2 regions of the Vibrio sp. QJM3NY_27 genome follow, and region 2 is predicted to be linked to the other one. Evidence: predicted binding sites of a transcription regulator. Region 2 holds the regulator's gene; the other holds the start of a gene.
What was found. The regulator PurR, encoded in region 2, represses purine synthesis genes. The targets are predictions, from matches to a motif close to TNANGNAAACGTTTNCNTNA.
Positions count from the first base shown of each region.

Region 1: AC3CIA_RS12400 (NCS2 family permease) is a predicted target of PurR. The motif match lies at 1,978-1,997, and genes of this name have one in related genera.

Region 1 is NZ_CM173511.1:2,784,591-2,788,825, reverse strand. It holds gene AC3CIA_RS12410 (aminoacyl-histidine dipeptidase) at 1-953, opposite strand, end outside; gene vcdP (small protein VcdP) at 1,410-1,496, shown strand; gene AC3CIA_RS12400 (NCS2 family permease) at 2,018-3,307, shown strand; gene gpt (xanthine phosphoribosyltransferase) at 3,392-3,856, shown strand; gene frsA (esterase FrsA) at 3,946-4,235, shown strand, end outside.
Region 2 is NZ_CM173511.1:2,349,544-2,353,778, reverse strand. It holds gene AC3CIA_RS10435 (TVP38/TMEM64 family protein) at 1-487, opposite strand, end outside; gene AC3CIA_RS10430 (TfoX/Sxy family DNA transformation protein) at 623-1,213, opposite strand; cyclic di-GMP riboswitch class I at 1,341-1,426, opposite strand; gene purR (HTH-type transcriptional repressor PurR) at 1,597-2,601, opposite strand; gene torD (molecular chaperone TorD) at 2,918-3,565, opposite strand; gene torR (two-component system response regulator TorR) at 3,850-4,235, shown strand, end outside.

The DNA of each region.
Region 1 (4,235 bases), 440 kb from region 2:
GATGCTAGTGTGCCCATTTCAACTGAAGCTTCTTCATTGAAAGTCACGATGCTGTCTTCTACTTTACCTAGCTCTGTTGAAAGCAGCTCTGTGTAGTAGTTGTATAGTGAAGCCAGTTTTTCTTGGTTTGCCGCAGGAACAGCAACCGTTACGAAACCTTCACGAGGAATTGCGTTACGAAGGCTACCACCTTTGAATTCGACGATGCGAAGGTCTAGCTCTTTTGCGTGACCCGCTAGGAAGCGAGCAATCAGTTTGTTTGCGTTTGCACGACCGGTGTGGATGTCACAACCAGAGTGACCGCCTTTTAGGCCTTTTAGCGTTAGCTTGCGTGTTACGAAGTCAGCTGGAATCGCATTACGTGCAATTTCAAATGTCATTGCACCGTCGATACCGCCCGCACAACCCATGTACACTTCGCCTTCTTGCTCTGAGTCAGTATTAAGAAGGATATCGCCTTCTAACCAACCTGCTTCAAGACCAAACGCACCAGTCATGCCTGCTTCTTCATCTACAGTGAGTAGAACTTCGATAGGGCCGTGTTGGATTTCGTTTGAAGCAAGAACCGCTAGGCAAGAAGCCATACCCATGCCGTTATCAGCACCAAGCGTTGTGCCTTTTGCTGTAACCCATTCGCCATCGATGTATGGCTGGATTGGATCTTTTGTAAAGTCGTGATCAGTGTCTTCGTTCTTTTGTGGAACCATATCGATGTGAGCTTGTAGCACGACACCTTTTTTGTTTTCCATACCCGGCGTTGCTGGCTTTTTGATGAATACGTTGCCCGTTGGGTCGCGACGTACATCTAGGCCTTGCTCTGTTGCCCACGCAATGATGTATTGAGCAAGCTCCTCTTCATGTTTAGAAGGGTGCGGGATTGAACAAATTTTATCGAAAAACTGCCAAATAGGGGCAGGGGACAATTTACTGATCTCAGAATGGAATTCAGACACGGATGACTCCTTTTTTATTTGATAACCATATATTTAGGGTTTCTATAGGTAAAAACTTAGAATAAAAATCTAAAATATGGGTCTGTTTTGATGGCAACAGCATACCACTTGAGCGTTTTGACGAGTAGCGGTTATAAACCTCAAATACCTCAAATTTTGAAAGCGGTCTTGTCCATCTGATCATAATTAAGGGACTTGATGCTTATAAATGGCGCAAGCAAACGTTTGTTTAATTCCATTGTGTAATTAAATTACATAAATAAGTTTTCAAAATAACCAAAATTGACCAAAAGTGTGACGTATAGCAAAAAATACTTGTAATCTTTTTTCTTTAGAGTATATTAATAACCAACTTCTGAGATGAAGAGTAAATGCTCAAAGGATGAGTCCGTTTTATCGCCTCCAAGGAACCGAGAAATCAAATTCGTTTTTTATTGATTTATTAAGGTGATAGTTATGAAAGGTTTACCATCTGCAATGTTCTGGATTAACAGCTCTGTTTACACTAGCAACTTTGCATACCCTACAAGCTTTGGTTACTAATACCGTAAGCATGTAACTCGAACAGTTTTGTTCACCCCTATATATTGGAATTCTTTTACAGCCCTTTTGGTTGACAGATTCTACCGCCACTCAGTTTTGAGTGGCGTTTTTTTTGCCTGCTACTTTCCCAAACCGCTTTCGCTTGTCACTTTCTTTGCTGTTCTTAGTGGTTATTTTTTCAACGCCAAAATATCAATTTGCGTCTTATTACTGATTCTGTTGAAAAATACACAACTCTTGTGGGTTTAAATTGAGAATATGATGGCTACATTCTCAATGGAAATAACCGATGGTTGAAAAAATAACCAAGTAATATTATCGCCTTTATTTTGATTAAACCATTGTTTTTAATCATTATTCTTCTTGTTACTTCTCGTTTTTAATCGCTTTGTTTCATACGGCATTCTGATAAATATCGATTAGAGCCTTAATTCTATCTGGAATTTGTTATTTGATAACTTTATAATCCACAGCCAATCGTTTACGCAACCGTTTACTTTTTACCCTTATAGGATTCGATAATGTTCGAAAAGCTATTCAAACTCAGTGAAAATGGCACCAATGTGCGCACTGAAATCATCGCAGGTCTAACAACCTTCCTAACAATGGCTTACATCATTTTTGTAAACCCAATGATTCTAGCTGATGCTGGTATGGACCATGGCGCTGTATTTGTAGCAACCTGTTTAGCGGCTGCTATTGGCTGTTTCATCATGGGCTTTGTTGCTAACTACCCAATTGCTCAAGCTCCAGGCATGGGTTTGAACGCATTCTTTACCTACGCTGTTGTAATGGGTATGGGTTATACATGGCAAGTTGCTCTAGCAGCGGTTTTCGTATCAGGCGTGATCTTCATCTTCTTAAGTATCTTTAAGATTCGTGAATGGATTATCAACTCGATCCCTATGTCTCTGCGTGTTGGTATCTCTGCTGGTATCGGCCTTTTCCTAGCGTTTATCGCGCTTAGCAATGCAGGCATCGTTGTTTCTAACCCAGCGACTAAAGTTTCACTGGGTGACATTACCGCGATTGCTCCTATCTTAGGCGCGCTTGGTTTCTTTATTACTATTGCTCTTGTTCACCGTGGTGTGAAAGGCGCAGTAATGATCGCGATTCTCGCTATCACAGCGATTGGTATTGCGATCGGTGACGTTCAATACGGCGGCATCATGTCGACACCACCAAGCCTTGCACCTACATTCATGCAGCTTGATTTCTCTGCTGTATTTGAAATCGGTATGATTTCAGTTGTATTCGCATTCTTGTTCGTCGATTTGTTCGATACAGCGGGTACTCTGGTTGGTGTTGCAACGAAAGCAAACCTAATCAAAGAAGACGGTAAACTACCGCGCTTGAACAAAGCACTGCTTGCTGACTCTACAGCAACATCTATTGGTGCATTGCTAGGTACATCAAACACAACTTCTTATGTTGAGAGTGTTGCGGGTGTTGCTGAAGGCGGTCGTACCGGTCTAACTGCTGTTGTTGTTGGTATCTTATTCCTACTGGCTCTTTTCTTCTCGCCACTTGCAGGTATGATTCCGGCTTACGCAACATCAGGTGCACTTTTCTATGTAGCAATTCTGATGATGTCTGGCCTAGTTGGCATTGATTGGCGTGATCTTACGGAAGCCGCACCAGTCGTGGTAACATGTCTGCTTATGCCGCTGACGTACTCTATCGCTGAGGGTATCTCACTAGGTTTCATCGCTTACGCTGCAATTAAGCTGCTAAGTGGTAAAGGTCGCGACGTTTCACCTGCTGTGTGGGTAATGTCGGTTATCTTTATTCTTAAATACATTTTCGCTTAATCGTCTAGATTTCTGCTTAATCGCTGAAGAGGCTATGTTTGAAATAGCCTCTAATAACATGACAAAATTATTAGGTTTTATACTATGAGCAACAAATTCATTATCACTTGGGACAACATGCAGACTTACTGCCGTCAACTTGCTGAAAAGCAAATGCCAGCAGAGCAGTGGAAAGGCATCTGGGCGGTAAGCCGTGGTGGTTTGGTTCCTGGTGCAATCTTGGCTCGTGAGCTAGGTATTCGTCACGTAGATACGATTTGTATTTCTAGCTACGACCACGATCACCAGCGCGATATGACTGTAGTTAAAGCACCTGAAGGTGATGGTGAAGGCTTCTTAATCGTTGAAGATCTTGTTGATAGTGGTGACACTGCACGCAAGCTTCGCGAAATGTACCCTAAAGCGAAACTGATTGCTGTTTGTGCAAAACCATCTGGCGCACACTTATTAGACGAGTACATCGTGGATATCGCTCAAGACACATGGATTGAGCAACCTTGGGATACTAGCTTAAGCTTCATTGAGCCAGTAAATCGCAAGTCAAAATAAGCGTAAACTTAGTTTTTTGAGAAATGACCCTTTATAGGGTCATTTTTTTTTATATGATTAGTAACAACCATTTCTTATTAAGTATCCCAATGTCTGAATCAGAAGAAACGAGCTCGAACCTTTCGGAAACCTTGTTTGTAAAGCACAAGCAGGCCAAAGAGACCTCAATGCTTACTCGCTACATGCCAAGTTCAGAAGAACTGTTGGATAAAAAGCGTGAAGAGCAGAACTCATCTTGGTATCGAAACCTAAGACGTCTTCAGTGGGTATGGCAAGGCGTTAACCCAATTGAGCAAGAAGCGGTATTGGCTCGCATTGCGTCATCAGACAATTCACGCACGACTGATGAGTGGCTAGACACCGTGATGGGTTACCGCAG
Region 2 (4,235 bases):
AGTAACGACTCACGGACATCGGTGTTAGACCCATCAACAGATTGATAAGAAAAAATGGGAATACAGGAATCAGACGCAGAGAAAACAAGTAAAATGCTCCGTCTTTTTCAACGCCCTTGTTAATCGTTGCTAATTTGTCACCAAATTTGGTTTGGATCCAGTCACGTAAAAGGTAGCGGCTACTTAGAAATGCGAGGGTTGCACCAATGGCACTGGCGAAAGAGACCAGCAGCAAACTATTCCAGAAACCAAATAGCGCAGCCCCTAACAGGGTCACAACAGCAGCACCAGGAATTGAGAAAGCAGTAATCATTAAATACGCGACAAAATAGATAGCAGCGGCAGCAATGAAGTTGCTATCAATGTAGTCAGTTAAAACGGCTTGTTGGGCCTTGGCATTTTCAAGCGTTAGGTATTGGCCGAAATTGACGCCTAACAAGACGATGGTTACGACCAACACAATACCCAATATCATTTTCTTACTCATTGATACTTCCTCTAAATTTTCAATGTATACCATTAGTATAGATAGACAGGCAAAGCATAGATTAACTTTCAGCAGATATAAAAAAAGCCGCAGTAAATGCGGCTTAGTTATGTATATAGTTTTTCACTTACAATGTTAATTGACGCGATTGATAAGCTCTTCACGACGCTGCTGCGGTATAACAGACCAATGTGTGCCATTGATCGCGCCTTCTAGCGCCCAAAGTAGTTCAATACTGACAGAAGACGCATGTGATTCTTTGATGGCGTTAAATGCGTTTACAGAGCCAGATTCATATAAACGTTCTACGGAATCGATCCCTGCTTTTTTCAACATACGCTCAGTGGCGAGTCGAAGGTTGGGCAGATCTTTGAGTCGAGTAGGCTTAGCTGAAGATTGCTCAGCTTTTTCTTCTTTAGCAAAACCCAGAGACGTCGTTGCAAGCTGCAAGATTTTCTCTTGGTCTTGCCACAGGCCTTCGGGTAAAGCGAAATATTTAGTAACGACAGGGAAACCACGTTTTTTGTAGACGTACGGTTGAAACCCTTGTTGTTCGAACTGTTTCGTTGTGCATTTGTCTGCTCGTATGTGCAGCTGGTCATTTACAACCAGAGCAAACATAGTGTCATCAGCAAAAAGACCGAAGCCACCAAACATCGAGCGTGATTTTATTTTTCCTAGGGATTCAAATAATTTCATTGAATCCTTTAGTATCGGTTTATCCATGTTATTTATCTCGGTGTATTTGAACTACGCCACCAAATAAGCAGGTCCGAGAGATTAGCAAAATGTTGCAATTAAATTGTCAATTAGCCGTAAATTACTAAATTATTAGTAGTTACTGCATTTTGCCATCGGTAACCCCGCTACCATACCAACGAGTGGTTTAGGCCGGAAGCTTTGCGTCTCACTCTTTCAAGTGATTTGCCCTGTGCGTGACTGATTGAATAGAATAAAGTTTTTGTTGAATGAGGCTCACACTTGTTATTTCAAAATGTGATATTGCTTCAATTAATGATCTTTCCAGTATGATACCAGGTTCATTCATGTTGTTGATAAAAAAAGCGCACCTAAAGGTGCGCTTGATTAAACTAAACTGAATTTATCAATTAATTTAACGTTTTAACTGTGCTTCGCTCAACAATTTCAGGGTGCATTTCGAACACACGCTTTTCATGGTCTTTATCTTTAATGCGTTCTAACAAAATTTCGAAAGCGTTCTTACCAACACGACGTTTGGGTTGGTGAACCGTTGTTAACGGCGGAGAGAAGTATTCAGCCAACTCGATGTTGTCATAGCCGATCACTGAAATATCTTCAGGGATACGAATTCCTTTCTCTTGCAATCTGCTCATTAGGCCGAGTGCCATGGTGTCGTTAAAACAGAATACGGCCGTTGGGCGATCTACCATCTTAATGATTTTCTCTGCAGCAAGAACCGCAGTATCACACTCGAAGTTACCTTCAATGATCATGTTATCATCGGTAGCAATCTTAGCTTCGTTGAGTGCGCGTTTGTAACCCGCGATGCGTTCAACACATGCCGCTTTGTCTAAGTGGCCACTTAAACAAGCAATCTTGGAGTGACCGTGCTCAATGAGGTATTTGGTCGCTAGGTAACCACCTTCCTCAGAGTTGTCGATGATCTTATCTGCTTGAGAACTCTCAGGGCCCCAATCCATAATCACTTTAGGAATGTCAGCGTGACGGTCTAACATGCCTCTTAGCTCTTCAGTTAGGTCAGAACACATAACTAAGATGCCATCTACACGTTTCTCTGCAAGCATTCGAATGTAGTCACGTTGCTTCTCATAGATACCGCCCGTATTACACAGAATCAAAGTGTAACCTTGACGGTAGCAGTAGCTTTCAACACCATCGATAACTTCAGAGAAGAATAGGTTAGTTGATTGAGTAACTAGCATGCCGATAGTGCGGGTTGTATTGCACTTCAAACTACGAGCAACGGCACTTGGTGCATAGTTCAGTTCGTCTACGGCTTTATTTACTTTTTCTTGCGTCGCTTCTGCAACAAAGCGAGTTTTGTTGATTACGTGAGAAACGGTTGTTGTTGATACGCCTGCTAAGCGAGCGACATCTTTTATAGTGGCCATGGTTTTATCCTATTAGAAGCTACTTTCCCAAAGTACGGAATGAAGTAGCCGTTAAGCTACCTAACTAAGAGCTTAAATTTGTAGGGCTCTTTGGGTACTAAAGTGCTAAAAAACAAAAAACCGCTATTGAGCGGCTTGTCTTAACACCGAAATGCTCAAAACTATAATAAGCATAGCATTTCGTGAATGTTTCATATTTTATCGTTTGCGGTCACAATTTTAGACTGACTAGAAATTACTCGCAATAAAATTCACCCGGAAATCCGGGTGAATTGTCACATTCTTCTGAATTTATTTAACGAGTCATCCAATAAGCTTATTCACCAGCGAGGTATTGGGTGTCCAATGTACAGAATGCAAGTAGCAGAGATGAGACTGATGCGTAGAAACCGAATTCGTCAACGTCATGACATTTAACGTTGAACTTTGGTACCCAAGTAAGAAGTTGTTGCTCTATAAATTGCTGTTGAACAATGAACGATTTTTCTAGCTCTTCTTCAAGTTCCGTTTCATTAGAACGGATGATCAAGTTGCCAAGGAAGTCGAGTGCGATAGCGATGTGGTCAGCTGGTTCTTTTAGGTCTTGGTTCACCACTAAGTTGTGCTTGGCCATGATCTCTTCCATATCTTTTGCTGGCTTATCATTCAAAAGGCCAGTCTCACCGATATACATAGAAGCGTAAGGAAGTGCGCCATGCTTATCTGTTTTTAAGAATAAGTCACAGAAGTCAGCAGACAATTCTAGTTGAGCATCCTCACGCGTTTGTAGGCGGTTTAGCGCATCCACTAGGCTATCGATCGCCGGCTTTAGTGTTTCATTTTCGCCTAAACCAGTTAGGAAAGAACGAATTTCAACAGAGTGGTAGTGATCGAGTTCTTCTTGAGTGAGCTCTTTAGCGAATAAGCTTGATAGCAACCAGTATATTTCTGCTCTTTGCTCGTTGAACGCTTTCGTATCTTTCATTTCTTAGATCCTGATTTAGTCTTGTGGTGTTACTTATATGCATCTTGAAATTACTTGTGCAAAGCACACCAAGGCTGAATAACAAGGTTATTTGCGAAACGCAAAGTTACTCGTTAGTAGTAATGCCTATATTGAATTGCGATGGACGATAAATAGCAAGGTTTAAGATTGTCTTGTATCAAAAAAGATCCATGTTTCTGGCTTTTATCTTGTGTACCACTAGAATTGTTACGAGTTATGAATAGAATAGTCACTGAAACTATTAAATAAGAAAAGTGGTGTAGATGAGCTATCACGTATTAGTCGTAGAAGATGATGTGGTAACCCGCAGTAAACTGGTCGGATACTTCCAGAACGAAGGTTACACAGTAAGCGAAGCAGAAAGCGGCGCTCAAATGAGAAACGTGTTAGAAGATAATAACGTTGACCTCATTATGCTGGACATCAACTTACCAGGCGAAGATGGATTGATGCTAACTCGCGAATTACGCAGTCAATCAGACATTGGAATTATTTTAGTTACTGGACGCACGGATAGCATCGACAAAATCGTTGGCCTTGAAATGGGCGCTGACGATTACGTTACTAAACCCTTCGAACTTCGCGAGTTATTGGTTCGAGTTAAAAACCTACTTTGGCGCATTTCTGCCGCTCGTAAAACAGCAGCAGG